Linked DNA regions of Halorhodospira halochloris. Each later gene encodes a partner of the first gene's protein in a complex. Links are inferred from orthologs where the notes say so. Each region holds a gene or a part of one and is shown on either strand. Other genes may lie near its edges.

Region 1 (8,032 bases):
TTTTAGCCGCTGCATTGCGCAGCACGGATGAGCGGGTGGGGGCGGATAAGCCGGTGACCCCGGCCTTTCTCTTTGCTGCACTGCTCTGGCCGGCGGTGCGCAAGCGCGAGCGGGAGTTGCGGGCGGCGGGAGAGCAACCGGCACCGGCCATCCAGCAGGCCGGGTCTGAGGTGCAATCGGCGCAGCAGTCACGCATAGCGCTGCCCAAGCGCTTTAGCATTCCTATGCGCGAGATCTGGTCGCTGCAGGCGCGTTTGGAACGCCGCGGAGCCCGGCGTGCTCAACGACTGATGCGCCATCCTAGGTTCCGGGCAGCTTATGACTTTCTCGAGTTGCGCGCTGGTAGTGGCGATGCGCCAAGCGAGCTGGCGCAATGGTGGCGGCAACTGCAACAGGATTCGCCTAACTCGCCAGCTGCCAAGCAGCAGGGGAAAAGTAGGGAGGAGAACGGCGCGAGCACTGCTAATGCCGACGATAAAGCTGCTAATAAGCCCCGCCGAGGTTCACGGCGGCGAGGTAAAAGAGGCGGTGCTAAGGGGCGCAGCAAGGTGAGTGAGGAGGGTTAAGTGGCTATTGTGCCCGCCTACATCGGTATGGGCAGTAATCTGCATAACCCGCCGCGGCAGTTGAGGCAGGCCCTTGCTCATCTCGCTGAGCTGAGTTCGGCCACTTTGATGCAGGTCTCCGGGTTCTATCGTAATCCTGCTATGAATGCGCCGGGTTTGGCGGAGCAGCCGGATTTCGTCAATGCGGTGGCGAGGCTTGATTCGCAGCTCTCGCCCCATGAGCTATTGGATCAGTTGCAGGCTATTGAGAGGCGGCAGCACCGCCAGCGTGATCGGGATTTGCGCTGGGGGCCGCGAACATTGGACTTGGATTTGTTAGTTTATGGGGATGTTCAGCTCGCTGATGACAGGCTAACAATACCTCATCCGGGGCTAGAGCACCGGCCGTTTGTCGTCTTTCCTCTAGTGGAGATCGAGCCGCAGCTGATAGTCCCCGGTATGGGGGAGATTGGCGAGATAGCTGCCCGGTTAGATGCTGGTCAGCTCCTGCGAATCGATTCATAGATTTTTTTAGTGCGTGCCGATTGCACAGTAACGGCATGCGGAGGTGGTATGAGCGCTAGTGCCAGTGGTAGTCAAAGCAGAGGATCTGGCCATGGTGAGTCGGATGCCCCGATAACGCCGGTGACTGTTGCTGCCCTTGCGGCGATGAAATCAAGGGCGGAGCCGATTGCTTGTCTGACAGCGTATGACTTCGGCTTCGCCGCGGCCTGTGATCAGTCCGGGGTAGACTTGCTGCTAGTGGGTGACTCATTGGGGATGGTCGTCCAGGGGCATGAGACGACGCTGCCAGTGAGTGTTGATGATGTTGTCTACCACACCCAGTGTGTTGCCAGAGGTGCCCAGCGAGCGTTGGTGGTGGCTGATATGCCGTTTATGAGCCACACCGATGTTGAGTTGGGGCTGCTCAATGCCGGTAAACTGATGAAGGCAGGCGGGGCGCAGATGGTCAAGCTCGAGGGGGGTGCGGAGCAGGCGGCCCTAGTCGAGCGGTTGACCGAGAATGGTATCCCGGTATGTGCCCACCTCGGGTTGAAGCCTCAGCGGGTCCATAAGTTGGGCGGTTATCGGGTGCAAGGTAGGGCAGAGCAGGAGGCCCGGGATATGGAGGCGGACGCCAAAGCCCTTGAGCAGGCGGGGGCGGATCTGCTGATTCTCGAGTGCGTGCCGGCGGAATTGGCCAAGCATTTGGCGCAGAGCCTGCGGATGCCGGTTGTGGGCATCGGTGCTGGACGCGGCTGTGATGGCCAAATCCTGGTTCTTCATGATGTGCTAGGGGTGACTAGGCACCCACCCCGCTTCGCCGAGGATTTTGGTAGTTCGGCTGGTGGGGTAATGGCTGCCATTAGGGCGTATGTAACGGCGGTCAAACAGGCCACATTCCCTGGTAAGGAGCACGAGTTTAAGGCGTGATACAGCTAAGCGAACGCCATGAGATGCGCCAGCAAGCCCGCCACTGGCGGGCTCGAGGAGAACGTATCGGTCTGGTGCCGACTATGGGTAATCTGCATCAGGGCCACCTAAAGCTGGTGGAGGAGCTATCGAACCACGTCGATAGGCTGGTGGTCTCAGTCTTTGTTAATCCCTTGCAGTTTGGTCCTAGCGAAGATTATGAGTCCTATCCGCGCACCCTGGCAGATGATTTGCGCGCTCTCGCTGGCTATCCGGTAGACGCGGTCTTCGCTCCCTCAGCGGAGCAGATGTATCCGCGCGGTGCCCCGGCAACCACGATTGATCTGCCTGCGCTTACCAATACCCTATGCGGCGCTGATAGGCCTGGCCATTTTGCCGGGGTGGCGCTGGTTGTGGCCAAGTTGTTCAATATTGTTGAGCCGGATGCCGCGGCGTTTGGTAATAAGGATTATCAGCAGCTACAGGTGATCCGCCGCTTGGTACAGGATCTTGACTATCCGGTTGAGATTCTGGGAGTTGCGACTGTGCGTGAAGCGGATGGCTTGGCTCTAAGTTCGCGGAACAACTATCTGGATGCTGAGCAACGTCGTGTCGCCGCCGAGCTCTATGCGACCCTGCAGGAGATGGTGGCCGAGCTGCGCGCCGGGCGTCGCGATTATCAACAGCTGGAGGCGGCGGGCGCAACACGACTTAGGCAGGCGGGCTTTTCACGCGTGGATTATCTGGCAATTCGCCGCAGCGACGATCTGGCTGCGCCGTCTCCGGCTGATACCGAGCTGGTCTGCCTGGGAGCAGCGCAGGTAGGGGCAGCCCGACTTATTGACAATATCGCAGTGCGATTGATCGACTAGGCTCCTGGAGGCATAATTGCCGAGCCTTGTCAGTTGTGCAGGTGCACATGACTAAACAATCAGGTATGGTTGAAACGAGACTATGTGGTGCGAGGTGATCAAGTAATGCAAATGACGATGCTCAAGGGTAAGCTCCATAAGGCGCGGGTGACCCAGACCGAACTCGAGTATGAGGGGTCTTGCGCCATAGATGCCGAGCTCCTGGAGGCTAGCGGTATTCGCGAGTACGAGCAGATCCATGTCTACAACATTGAGAATGGAGAGCGCTTTGTAACTTATGCGATAACCGGTGAGCATGGCTCGCGAATGATCTCAATGAACGGGGCGGCTGCGCATAAGTGTAACGAGGGTGATAGGGTCATTATCTGCGCTTACGCTGGGCTTGATAGCGAGGAGTTGGCCGGTTTCCAGCCGCGCTTGGTCTACCTTGATGAGGCAAACCGGGTCACCCACCGGCGTGGCCAGATCCCTTTGCAAGTGGCCTGAGCGTGTTGCACGCGGCGCTCCGGTAGGAGGTGGCGGAGCCTACCCGTGCCCTAGCCTCTCAAGTGCCCACCTGACGTGCTCTCGGACAACAGCGGAGGGATCACTCAACCCGCTGTTGAGGGCACTTACCGACTCTGCTGATGGCGCGCAGTTGCCAAGCGCGACCGCTAGATTGCGCCGCCAGCGCTCATAGCCTGCGCGACGAATGACCATGCCTGCGGTTCGGTCCAAGAAGGTCGCCTCATCCCACTCAAAGAGGTGAGCCAAAAGGGCGTTATCGAGGCCGTGGCGGGGTTGAAAATCATCCAGTGCTGTCTGTGCTGTTTGATGGTTCCAGGGGCATACCTGCTGACAGGAGTCGCAGCCGAAGATCCGGTTGCCGATGGCCGGGCGCAACTCCTCGGGGATGCTGCCGGGGTGCTCGATGGTTAAGTATGAGACGCAGCGCCGCGCATCTAGCTGATAAGGGCTGAGCAGGGCTTGGCTGGGGCAGTTGTGTAGGCAGGCGCGACAACTGCCGCAGTGGTTGCTAACCGGCGAGTCTGGAGCTAAGGGTAGGCTGACGAATAGCTCACCGAGCAGGCAGTAAGAGCCTGCGTCCTTACAGATGAGCTGGGTGTTCTTGCCCACCCAGCCTATTCCCGCCTGACGGGCTAGCGCCCGCTCGAGCACCGGCGCGCTGTCGACGAAGGTGCGGTGGCTAATTGGGCCGTGGCTGGAGTACTCTTGGGCAATCCTCTGTCCGAGCAGGGCAAGCCGTTGACGCAACACCTTATGGTAGTCACGCCCTAGGGCGTAGCGGGCGACATAGCCGCGCGAGGGTTCGGCTAGGACCGCTTGTTGCGCAGCAGAAGTAGCCGGAAAGTGGTCCATGCGGACCACAATGATTGCTTGTGCGTCAGGGAAAAGCTGCTTGGGGCGGGCCCTTTTGCGGCCATGACGGGCCATGAAGTGCATCTCGCCGTGGCGCTGCTGGCGCAGCCAGTCCAGCAGCCGCTCTTCATCCTCGATCGGCAGGTGCGGTGCGGCTATGCGACAGTCACTGAAGCCCAGCTCTTTGGCCCAGGAGCGGATCGGGGCGGGATCGATAGGCTCGGTTGACATTTTTATCCTACAGTCTTTGTGAGTAGTCGGTTTTTAGGTGTTTTTGCCATGCAGGATCCGCACGAATTAGGCCCGTGCAACACAACTATGGCCGAGTATGCCAGTTGTGGCGAAACGGTGAAGTTTCAATTGCCCGATTGTGCCGCTACCGCCGCCTTGGGAGCCGCCATAGGCAGGGCCTTTAGTGCCGGGATGGTCTATCTGTATGGCGATCTGGGTGCCGGCAAGACCAGCATGGTGCGCGCTCTGCTGCGCAGCCGTGGCGTCGAGGGGGCGGTGCGCAGCCCAACCTATACCCTTGTCGAGACCTATGAAACCGACACGGGGCGCGTCTTCCATCTCGACTTATACCGCCTGGCGGAGCCTGAAGAGTTGCATTTTATCGGCCTGGATGAACTAGAGGCGGCAGACCTGTTGACTCTAGTCGAGTGGCCTGAGCGCGGCAGTGGCGTGCTGCCTGCGGCCGATTTGGTGGTTAGGCTGGAGCACTGTAACTTTCCAGGGGAGGGCGGGTCTGCAATAGATGCCACCGATCCTGCCGACAGCCCTCGCCATGTCGAGCTTGAGCCAAGGAGTGATTCTTCAGCCGAATCGCTGCGGCGAGCTTTATCACTTCTTGATATCCCGAGTTGCAGTTCTAAGTAGCTCCCTAATTACTATCCCTAAAGCCGCCTCTAAGGGCTTCCCCTGAGCCGCTTGGCTGCCCTGGGGTGGAGGTCTTGGCGCCAGGGATGGCGCCATGAAGCCTCCAGGGATGGATTCACGGCGTCCTCCACCCCCAGGGCAGCCAAGCGGCTCAGGGGAAGTCCTTAGAGGCGCCTTATGCTAGCACTGCCAGCTGCGACCATACGCGGAAGGTGTAAATCCATCCCTGGGGTGCGGCTTAAAGACTCCCAGTCAGTACGGGACGCCAGCAGTATGGATAAGCAGTCGAAAAAGTTGCTATGGTTTATCAACAATATGCCCTATCATCGTGAATTAGTGAGATAAAATACTTGAATGTTGGGCTCTCCAAAGACTAATCTAGAGATTCTCTAGGGGGGCAGAGGCTTGAGAAGTATGGGGTTGGATAAGTTGCGTTGGCTCTCTGGCTTAGTCTTATTTGCCTTGTTGTGGTCCGTTGTGCCGCTGGCATCGGCGGACGAGGCCAAGATCGAGCGCGTCCACGCGGTGGAGGAGGACTCGCGCTTGCGCATTATTTTTGATCTGGACAATGTGCCGGAGCACGATGTATTCAGTCTCTCTGACCCCTACCGAGTGGTGATCGACTTCGACCAGACTGAGCTTGCTACTCAAGATTTGCCTAGGGCTGGATTGCTGCGGGAGATGCGCAGCGGGGTCCAGCAGAGTGGTCAGTTGCGCCTGGTATTGGATATGGAGGAGCGCGTTGATACGCGCAGTTTTGTGATCGGCCAAGGGGGTGAGCAGGGCCATCAGCTGCTGCTTGATCTCACCCCGGATAAGAGGGAGGCACACGAGGCCTCGCGGGAGCGGGCGCAGCCGGTTCGTTCAGCCTCCGAGCGCAATCAGGACAAGGCTCTGATAGCCATTGATGCGGGCCATGGTGGTGTTGATCCCGGTGCTATCGGGCCGAGCGGTACTTATGAAAAGGATGTCGCCCTGGCGGTGGCGCGTAAGCTGAGGGATCTGATCGAGCAGGAGCCGTCATTGGAGCCGTTGATGATTCGCGACGGCGATTATTACATGGCCTTGCGCGATAGGACGCGCAAGGCGCGCGAGCACGAAGCGGACCTGTTTCTATCCTTGCACGCCGATGGTGCGGAAAACCCCAATGTAAAGGGCGCTAGCGTCTATGCCCTGTCGGTTGACGGTGCCACCTCGGAGCGGGCGCGTATGCTGGCGCGGCGCGAGAATGCGGCAGATTTTCTCGGTGGTGTCTCGCTGGAAGATAAGGACGATGATCTGCGCTCAGTGCTGGTTGATTTGACCCGCGGGGCGACCATTGAGGCCAGCCTTGAGGTAGGCGATTACATGCTCACTGAGCTTGATAGGCACGCCGATCTTCTGCGCAACCGGGTCGATAGGGCTGGTTTTGCGGTGCTCAAATCGGTTGATATGCCCTCCCTATTAATAGAATTGGGATTTATGACTAACGCTGAAGAAGAGCGGCGGCTCAACGATCCTGGCTACCAGAGTCAACTTGCCGATGGCATCCTCGCCGCGGTTAAGCAGTATGCGGGCAATTATATCCTGCCGGAGATCCGCCAGGCTCAGGAGGGTAAACGGGAGCATACGGTGGAGCGTGGCGATAGCTTGTCGCAAATTGCGCGGAAATATCAGGTCAGCACTGATGCCATCAGGCAGGCGAACAACCTCAGCGGCGATCAGATAAACGTCGGTAACACCCTAGTAATCCCGTAGTGACAAAGTCGCCAGCGGTTATGGTGCGCAGCTTGCAGCGCCGGTTCGCGCTGTTTGCAGCGGCCCTGATAAAGATCGTTAAGCTAATCGAGCTTGATCTCCTCGAGCAGGTCGGCGGCGAGGAGGCTGCGTTCGCCGCGCACAGCAGCGGCTTTATCGGCGGCTGTACCGTGAGCTAATACGGCGCAGCGCGCAGCTGTTGCTAGGTCCAATCCCTGGGCGATAAATGCCCCAATCATGCCGCTGAGCACATCGCCCATGCCGCCGCTGGCCATGCCAGGGTTGCCGCAGTTGGCTAGGGCGACATTGACTCCGTCATCAATGATGGTGCCTGGCCCTTTGAGAACGGCGACGGTGCCTGTCCCTTTGGGAGCGGCGACGGTGCCTGTCCCTTTGGCGGCGCCGTTATCTTCGGCGGTGGCGATAGCGGTGGCGATAGTGCCTGCCCCTTTGGAGGTCCCTGAGGTGCCTGTCCCTTTGGCAGCTGTGGACAAGGCGAGGGCGCGGGCAGCGGCAAAGCGGTCGGCGCTTATTTGCGCTGTGCTCTGGCCGAGCAGACGCGCGGCTTCACCGGGGTGGGGAGTGAGGACCGCGTTGTCTGCTGCGACTCCCTGATTGGCCAGGATGTTAAGCCCATCGGCGTCGATTACTTTTGAGATGGGGCTAGCCATAGCGGCGTGCCAGAGCTCGTCTGCCCAGCTGTCCTGGCCGAGCCCGGGGCCGACGACTATCGTGGTGCATCTTTCCAGCAACGCAGCGATTTGGTTGGCTGACTCAACGCCGTGGACCATTAGCTCGGGGCGGGCGCCGACGAGGGCACTTATATGTTCAGTGCGGGTGGCAACACTGACCAGACCGGCCCCGCAGCGCAGCGCCGCCTCGCCGGCTAGGCGAGCGGCTCCGGCCATGCCGGGGCCGCCACCGATGATCAGGACGTGGCCGCAATCGCCCTTGTGGGCGTCGCGGGGTCGTGGGGTAAGGGCCGTGGTTAGGTCATCTGGGGAGACGAGCCTGGCGTATGGCTCTAAGCGATTTGCATTAACGGCTGCTGTGCCTAGATCGTCGAAGAACAAGGTACCGCAAAGCGCCGGGCCGCGGGCGGTAAATAGACCGCTCTTGAGGCCGACGAAGGTTACAGTGGCGTGGGCCTGCACCGCACAGCCAAGCTCGGAGCCGGTGCGCGCGTGGAGCCCTGAGGGTATGTCGAGGGCTAAGACCGGGCCTTTTTGG
Region 2 (7,186 bases), 380 kb from region 1 along the record:
AATCTCGGCCTATTTTTCAATTCGGCAGGAGATGTTGCGGCTAGTGCGGGGCTCCACGCATCTGGTGGACCTACACAGGGGTTTAACCCGATGGAGGTGGGTGCCGGCGCCAAGCTTTACGGCATCTATTCCGAAGAAGCAGACCGGTTGGTTGCTGCTCTTGCTATTAGTGGTTCGATGGTTTTCAGCATTACCGGACAAGTTCCACAGGCTTTCATAGTAAAAGGGAACGTGGCTCCGAATATAACTTCATTTGGTCGCGCGCGCAGGCTTTTTGAGGCCACTATGCGCTATCAGTTTGATGTGACGCCGCACTCAGCCGTTTATTTGGGCTATCGCTACCTAAGGATTCAAATGGGTAGTGGCACGAGTAACACCACCATGGACAACAATCTACACCTAGGGATGCAAGTCAACTTCTAGAGTGTGCCTGCACAGAGACGGAGTTGCAATTTAATTGCTAAGCACCATAAGGGCGCCGGTGGAGGCCAATATAAAAGCAAACAGGTAGGTCAGGCTTCTACTGGAAATGCTGTGGCAGATCCTAGCTGATAGGCTCGAAAAAAGCATACTGCTTAGGGTAATGCCGAGGAGTGCAGGCAGGTATACATAACCCAATGATCCGGCGGGTATTGCTTCATCTCCCCAGCCAATAAACACATAACCAACCGCAGCAGCTCCCGCGAATGGGACGGCGCATGCCGCTGAAGAGCCTATGGCAGCGTGAGTATGGTGACCTCGCCAGATTAGATAAGGCACGGACATTGTGCCTCCTCCTACCCCTAATAGGGCTGAGATAGCACCAAAGCTCGTACCAGCTAGCAGATGAGAGCCGGGGCTCGGGGCTCTACTTTGAGAGGGTCTTATCTCAAGGACAAGGGTTATTGCTATTAGCAACAAAAAAGTCCCGAAAAGCTGTTTAAGCAATTCCGTGCCGATGTAATTAGCCGCGCTGACGCCTACAGCGGCTCCGCAAATCATCGCCGGGGCCAGTTTGCGTACGGTCCTAACGCTCACAGATCCTAAACTGTAGTGAGTTAAAGCAGAACTTGCTGAGGTGAAACAGATGGTTGCCAACGAAGTGCCTAATGCCAAGTGCATCGTTACAGAGGAATCGATATCCTGCAGGGCAAATACTCCTACTAATAGTGGGACTATTACGATGCCGCCACCTATGCCAAAGAGGCCGGCGCTCGCCCCGGCTATGGTGCCGATAAACAGATAGAGCACCATCTCTAACAGCAGCATTTCGCGTCGACCTTCTGGTGGCCTCTAAAAACTTCGCCGGCGCCACCATCCGCCCCGGTGTGGAGGTCTTGGCGCCAGGGATGGCGCCATGAAGCCTCCAGGGATGGATTCACGGCGTCCTCCACACCGGGGCGGATGGTGGCGCCGGCGAAGTTTTTAGAGGTTCCCTTCTGCAGCGCAGTCTGGCAGTGAAATTTAAGCTGTCGGGGGGCTGGTTGGCTCATATGGCTTGGTAGGTTTTTATTCACGTATATGGTAACCGATAATGGATATTTATCGCGTCGGAGGTTCTGTCCGGGACGAACTGCTGGGGCTGGATGTAAAAGAGCGGGATTGGGTGGTAGTTGGAGCTACTGCTGAGCAGCTTGAAGATGCGGGATATCGCCGGGTGGGCAAAGATTTTCCGGTCTTCTTGCACCCGCAAACAGGCGAAGAGTATGCACTAGCACGAACTGAGCGCAAAACCGCGGCTGGCTACCACGGTTTTGAAGTCCATGCCTGTCCTGATGTGACTCTCGAGGAAGACCTAGCTAGGCGGGATCTGACCATCAATGCCATGGCAATCGATTCCGATGGTCAGCTAATTGATCCGTATGGTGGCAGAGAAGACCTGGCTAAGCGTCAGTTACGCCATGTTACCCAGGCGTTTGCCGAAGACCCGCTAAGGATATTGCGCCTGGCAAGATTCGCTGCCCGTTTTGCCAAACTCGGCTTTAGAATTGCGCCGCAAACTATGGAGCTATGTCGGCGTATGGTTGACGCTGGTGAAGCCGATGCGCTGGTACCGGAGAGGGTATGGCAGGAACTGTCCAGGGGGCTGATGGAGCCGTCTCCCCAGCGTATGATAGAGGTCTTGCGCGAGTGTGGAGCCCTGGAGAAGGTTCTAGTTGAGGTAGATGATTTATACGGCATTCCTCAGCGCAGCGATTATCACCCGGAAGGGGATGCTGCTAAACACACCTTGCTGGCTCTAGAAGTAGCAGCTAATCATGGCATGCCGCTCGCGGTTCGCTATGCAGTACTCCTTCACGACTCCGGCAAAGCGCAAACGCCTTGTGCGGAGTTGCCCAGCCATCCTGAGCATGATGTGCGAGGTGAACAGCTTAGCGAAGCGGCTAGTGAGAGGTTGCGGGTGCCGAGGGAGTGTCGCGATGTAGCGCGCATTGTTGCGCGCTACCATTTACATGCTCACCGCGCACTGCAATTACGGCCAGGGACAATTGTCGAGCTGCTAGAGAGGCTCGATGCATTTAGGCGCCCGCAGCGATTTGAATATTTCCTGCTGGCTTGTAAAGCTGATTACCTAGGCCGTGAAGGGGTTGCTAGTCATGCTGAATATCGGCAGGGGGTCTTGCTGCGTCGAGCCCTGGATGCGGCGCAGGAGATTACCGCTAAGGAGTTCGTCGAGCGAGGCATGCGCGGGCCAGAAGTCGGTGAGGCTGTGCGCCAGGCCCGCTGCCAGGCAGTGGCTGAGCTGTTGTAGGTTGCTTTGCAGCAGCACGCATATCATCTATGCTTGCAACCGAGCACTGTGACCGCTCTTAGCAAAAATTGGAATCAACGAATGAAGCGCGCCTTATGATAGATATCGGATTAGTGATAATTGGCTACTTAGTTGGTTCTGTCTCGTCGGCCATTCTGGTTTGCCGGGTGCTGCAGCTTGGCGATCCTCGCGAAGATGGCTCGGGCAATCCTGGTGCGACCAATGTGCTGCGTTTGGCCGGCAAGGGCCCTGCTGTAGCAACGCTGGCCGGAGACTGGCTCAAAGGCACCCTGCCGGTGGTGCTGGCTTGGTTGGTTACATCTGACCCGGTAATAATCTCTGCTACCGGCTTGGCTGCCTTCTTTGGCCACTTATACCCGGCTTACTTTCGCTTCCAAGGCGGTAAAGGGGTGGCTACTGGAATGGGTGTGTTGTTGGCCTGGTCACCAGTTGCCTTAGCGGCAACCGCTCTGACCTGGTTGGCTATCGCCGCGGCCTTCCGGTTCTCATCCTTGGCTGCCATCGTCGCCTTTGCAATGGCGCCAGCGTACATGCTTTGGCATATGGAAGATCCGGTGTTGACCGCAGCTACCGCAATAATCGCTGTGGCTGCTGTATGGCGGCATAGGGAAAACATAGTTCGATTGGCCACGGGTGAGGAGAGCCAGATCGGCAAATCCTCCGACTCATGAGTAAGGATTTTTCGCGATCAGGGCGAAGCTACAGCTCATTTAGAGTGAACTACTGCGCAACAGCGTTGCGCCGCGGCGGGGTTGTGGCATATCCGACCGAGGCGGTCTGGGGGCTGGGGTGCAATCCTTGGGATAGGTCGGCGGTAGCAAAGTTGCTCGAACTGAAAGTGCGCTCGCCCAGGAAGGGTTTGATAGTCATAGGCGCCGATATACGATCTTTGACGCCCTTCATTGGTGAGCCATTGAGTGAGAATGTTCGGCTGCTCGAGCAGGCGATCGCAGCTAGGCCGGAGCCGATTACATGGTTAGTTCCTGCTGCGCGGGCACTTCCAAGCTGGGTTAAGGGGGTATACTCCAGCGTGGCCATCCGCATTACCCAGCACCCACCCGCTGTCGCTTTGTGTCGCGCCTATGGCGGGGCGATCATCTCCAGTAGTGCTAATCGATCGGCCTCACCTCCGGCGACCACGGCAGCGCAGGTAAGAAGGTACTTCGGATACCGGATTGATGCACTGTTACCAGGTGCTGTTGGTCGATTGACCCGGCCCACGCCGATAATGGATCTATATACGGGAGAGATGCTGCGTGCCTGATCTTGGTCGGGTCTTGGGTATTGAGACATCATGCGATGAGACAGCAGTAGCCGTCTACGCTGCGGGCGAAGGGATCTTGGGCCACGTTCTGCATAGTCAGGTTGATGATCATGCAGTATACGGAGGCGTAGTCCCTGAACTGGCCTCGCGCGACCATGTCCGTAAACTACCCGGACTGGTGGCCGAGCTTTTTGCTCAAACCGGTTTGAGCGGCCGCGACATCGACGCTGTTGCTTGGACTCGTGGACCAGGCCTGCCGGGCGCATTGATGGTTGGCGCCGGCTTTGCACGCTCCTTTGCTTGGGCTGCTCAAGTCCCGGCCATAGGGGTTCATCACATGGAAGGGCATCTGCTTGCCCCTTTGCTAGAGCCCAATCCACCTGCCATGCCACTGGTGGCCCTGTTGGTATCTGGTGGTCATACCCAGTTAGTCCAAGTCGCCGGATTGGGTCGCTATCACATTCTTGGTGAGTCGCTAGATGATGCCGCAGGCGAGGCCTTTGATAAAACCGCCCGACTGCTTGATCTGCCGTATCCAGGCGGACCGGCGATAGCCCGTTTAGCGGCGCGGGGCAATCCTGGGGAGATTGATTTGCCGCGTCCTATGACTAAGCGACCAGGCATGGATTTTAGTTTCAGCGGTTTAAAAACCGCGGTCTTGCATTGTTTTCGAGAGAGCTGTGGTGGTGCTAATGAGCAAAGGCGTGCCGATATCGCCTATGCCTTTCAGGAGGCAATGGTTGACACATTGACTATCAAATGTCGACGAGCCCTTCAGCACACCGGCTGTAGGCGACTGGTGGTAGCCGGCGGAGTGGGGGCAAATGCTAGGTTGCGGGAGCGGCTTGATCAGCTAGCGGCGGGCGATGGGTTTTCGGTCCACTACCCTAGTTTGGAGTACTGCACCGACAACGCGGCGATGATAGCTTATGCTGGGTACTTGCGGTTGAATGCCGGCGGCGGGGATAACCTTGACTTTACAGTCCGTCCGCGCTGGCCACTGGGTGATTTGGAACGACCATGAGCAACTCAGCCAGGATAAGTCCCCACGATCTGCCAGAGCCTGATGAACTGGCTTTACTAAGTAGCGCGCGACTGCATGAGCTGATTGCGGATGAGATAGCTGATGCCGGCGGGGTGATTAGTTTTGCAAGGTTCATGGAACTGGCACTTTATGCCCCTGGTCTGGGGTACTATCGCGCCGGTGCGGCTAGGTTTGGGGCTGGGGGCGACTTCTCTACTGCGCCCGAGCTGAGCGCTCTATTTGGCCGTACGCTGGCAAGGCAAATCGCCGAGATGATGGCCCATTTAGGCGGTGCTGAAGTAATCGAGCTCGGGCCGGGAACGGGAAAGCTGGCTGTAGATGCGCTTGCTGAGCTCAAAAGTCTCGACGCTCTGCCGCAACGTTGGCGTATGCTCGAGGTCAGTGGGGCCTTGCGTGCTGAGCAGGCGCAAACACTCTCTTGCGCTGGTACTGATCTGCTGGACAGGGTCGAGTGGCTGGAGCAGCTGCCCGAAGACAGTGAAAAGAGCATCTGGATTGCCAACGAGGTGATCGACGCCTTGCCGGTGCGTCGCTTTATCCGGACCGATGACGGCGTGCTAGAGCTTGGCGTAGCTAACCAAGCAAATAGTTTTGCCTGGAGCCGGATGGCTGCTGATAAGGACTTGGTGGCTGCGGTTGAAGCCATAGAGTCACGGCTTGGTCGGCTACCTACAGGTTATGTCTCTGAAGTATGTACCCGTTTGCCGGCATTTATTAACGGTATAGCGCAGTCACTACAGCGCGGAGTTACGCTGTGGATCGATTACGGATACCCGCGGCGAGAGTACTATCTGCCGGAGCGGGGCAGTGGCACACTAATCTCTCACTATCGTCATCGTGCCCACAATGACCCATTTCTCTATCCCGGGCTGCAGGATATTACAGCTTTTGTCGATTTTAGCGCCTTAGCCGATGCCTTGATGGAGGCGGGCCTAGACCTGCTTGGGTACGCCCCGCAGGGGCCATTCTTGCTCGGCGGCGGGTTAGCAGAGTTGGCTCAGCCGGATATAGAATCAGCAGACGAGCGCCAACGCCTGGCCGCCTCTCAGTCCATTCAGAGGCTTACCCACCCTGGCGATATGGGTGAGAAGTTCAAGGTCATGGCAGCCGGCAGGGGTTATTCGGGGCCGATAAGCGGATTTCGCTTATCTGATCGGCGCGGTTTTTTGTAGCTGGTTGGGGCTCGAGTGACGTTGAGCTGCCTCGGTGGGAGCTTCTGTTCCTGACTCCCCTCTCTTTTGCCTCGTGTGCTTTACCGTGGTGAGAAACGCGGGGGAGCTGAGAGTAACCAAAAAGTAACTTTATGCCTTCTCTTTTTTGGCCTTGCTTTTTGGCGTTGTCCCGGACTTGACTGTCGAACTACCGCTAGTGCTGCCCTCTCCCGCAGCTGATTTCTTGGTGCTGGTACTGCCCTTTTTCTTGGCGGATCCGGTACTAGTGGCTTTCTTGCTGGAGCTGGCGGATTTGGACTTGGTGCCAGAGCTACCGGACTTGGCTTTAGCAGCTGTGCTTGACTTGCCGGAGGAGGTGGTCGCGCCTTTTTTGGTCGTGCCACCCTTAGACGCGCCTCTGCGGCCCTTGCGGGCAGGTGCGTTGGCGATCATCTCGAGGCACTCCTCGTGGGTGAGCGTCTCAGGCTCACGGTCTTTGGGCACTTTAACGTTCTTCTCGCCGTTGGTTACATAAGGCCCATAGCGACCGCGCAGGATCTGAATGCCGTCACCAAAATCCTGGATGGTGCGATTGGCGTCGGCATGCTTCTTTTCACGGACAAGTTCCAGAGCGCGCTCGCGGCTTATTGTGTAGGGGTCTTCGTCTTTGGGAATGGAGACGAATTTGCCCCCGAAACGCACATAGGGCCCGAAGCGACCGATATTTACCTGTACCTCTTCGCCTTCCTCAGTCTCGCCCATATCCCGTGGTAGCTGGAAGAGCACCAAGGCTTCATCGAGGGTTATCTTATCTATACTCTGTCCCGGGCGTAGTCCAGCGAAGCGCGGCTTCTCTTCATCATCTCGCGAGCCGAGCTGGGCAAATGGGCCATAGCGGCCGATTCGCACCGTAACCGGCTTGCCCGTTTTAGGGTCTGTGCCAAGTTCGCGGGCTTGGACTGCCTCTTGGCGGG

Evidence for each region.
Region 2: the proteins of tsaE (region 1) and tsaD are in contact, whole or in part, in a crystal structure (PDB 6N9A), measured with the Thermotoga maritima proteins. The link is inferred for Halorhodospira halochloris from one-to-one orthologs. Residues at the interface, in WP_004082108.1 of Thermotoga maritima: Leu37, Gly38, Lys46, Lys57, Val59, Lys60, Ser61, Thr63, Phe64, Thr65, Leu66, Met67, Val69, Pro71, Tyr82, Arg83, Leu84, Asp86, Asp88, Phe89, Asp93, Ile128, Asp130, Glu131, Arg134; in WP_004082750.1 of Thermotoga maritima: Cys10, Asp11, Arg49, His50, Leu82, Gly84, Gly135, Gly136, Glu154, Thr155, Leu156, Asp157, Asp158, Ser159, Glu162, Asp165, Lys166, Arg169, Leu170, Tyr175, Lys213, Thr214, Leu217, Tyr218, Gln221, Arg222, Asn324.

The regions. Positions count from the first base shown.
Region 1 is NZ_AP017372.2:510,177-518,208, forward strand. Bases 3,291-6,266 are described here. They hold tsaE (tRNA (adenosine(37)-N6)-threonylcarbamoyltransferase complex ATPase subunit type 1 TsaE), read left to right. Parts: upstream 3,291-4,468; coding sequence 4,469-5,065; downstream 5,066-6,266. Other genes in these bases: panD (aspartate 1-decarboxylase), read left to right, coding at 3,291-3,316; queG (tRNA epoxyqueuosine(34) reductase QueG), read right to left, coding at 3,356-4,420; HH1059_RS02490 (N-acetylmuramoyl-L-alanine amidase), read left to right, coding at 5,480-6,266. In the rest of the region: polynucleotide adenylyltransferase PcnB, read left to right, coding at 1-566; folK (2-amino-4-hydroxy-6-hydroxymethyldihydropteridine diphosphokinase), read left to right, coding at 567-1,070; panB (3-methyl-2-oxobutanoate hydroxymethyltransferase), read left to right, coding at 1,119-1,979; panC (pantoate--beta-alanine ligase), read left to right, coding at 1,976-2,830; more of panD, read left to right, coding at 2,936-3,290; more of HH1059_RS02490, read left to right, coding at 6,267-6,802; HH1059_RS02495 (NAD(P)H-hydrate dehydratase), read right to left, coding at 6,886-8,032. UniProt on the Escherichia coli protein: Required for the formation of a threonylcarbamoyl group on adenosine at position 37 (t(6)A37) in tRNAs that read codons beginning with adenine.
Region 2 is NZ_AP017372.2:133,901-141,086, forward strand. Bases 3,073-6,024 are described here. They hold tsaD (tRNA (adenosine(37)-N6)-threonylcarbamoyltransferase complex transferase subunit TsaD), read left to right. Parts: upstream 3,073-4,008; coding sequence 4,009-5,040; downstream 5,041-6,024. Other genes in these bases: plsY (glycerol-3-phosphate 1-O-acyltransferase PlsY), read left to right, coding at 3,073-3,423; tsaC (L-threonylcarbamoyladenylate synthase type 1 TsaC), read left to right, coding at 3,468-4,016; HH1059_RS00660 (class I SAM-dependent methyltransferase), read left to right, coding at 5,037-6,024. Also shown: HH1059_RS00630 (YfaZ family outer membrane protein), read left to right, coding at 1-423; HH1059_RS00635 (sulfite exporter TauE/SafE family protein), read right to left, coding at 454-1,248; HH1059_RS13870 (hypothetical protein), read right to left, coding at 1,236-1,361; HH1059_RS00640 (multifunctional CCA addition/repair protein), read left to right, coding at 1,514-2,731; more of plsY, read left to right, coding at 2,827-3,072; more of HH1059_RS00660, read left to right, coding at 6,025-6,233; HH1059_RS00665 (DNA topoisomerase I), read right to left, coding at 6,363-7,186.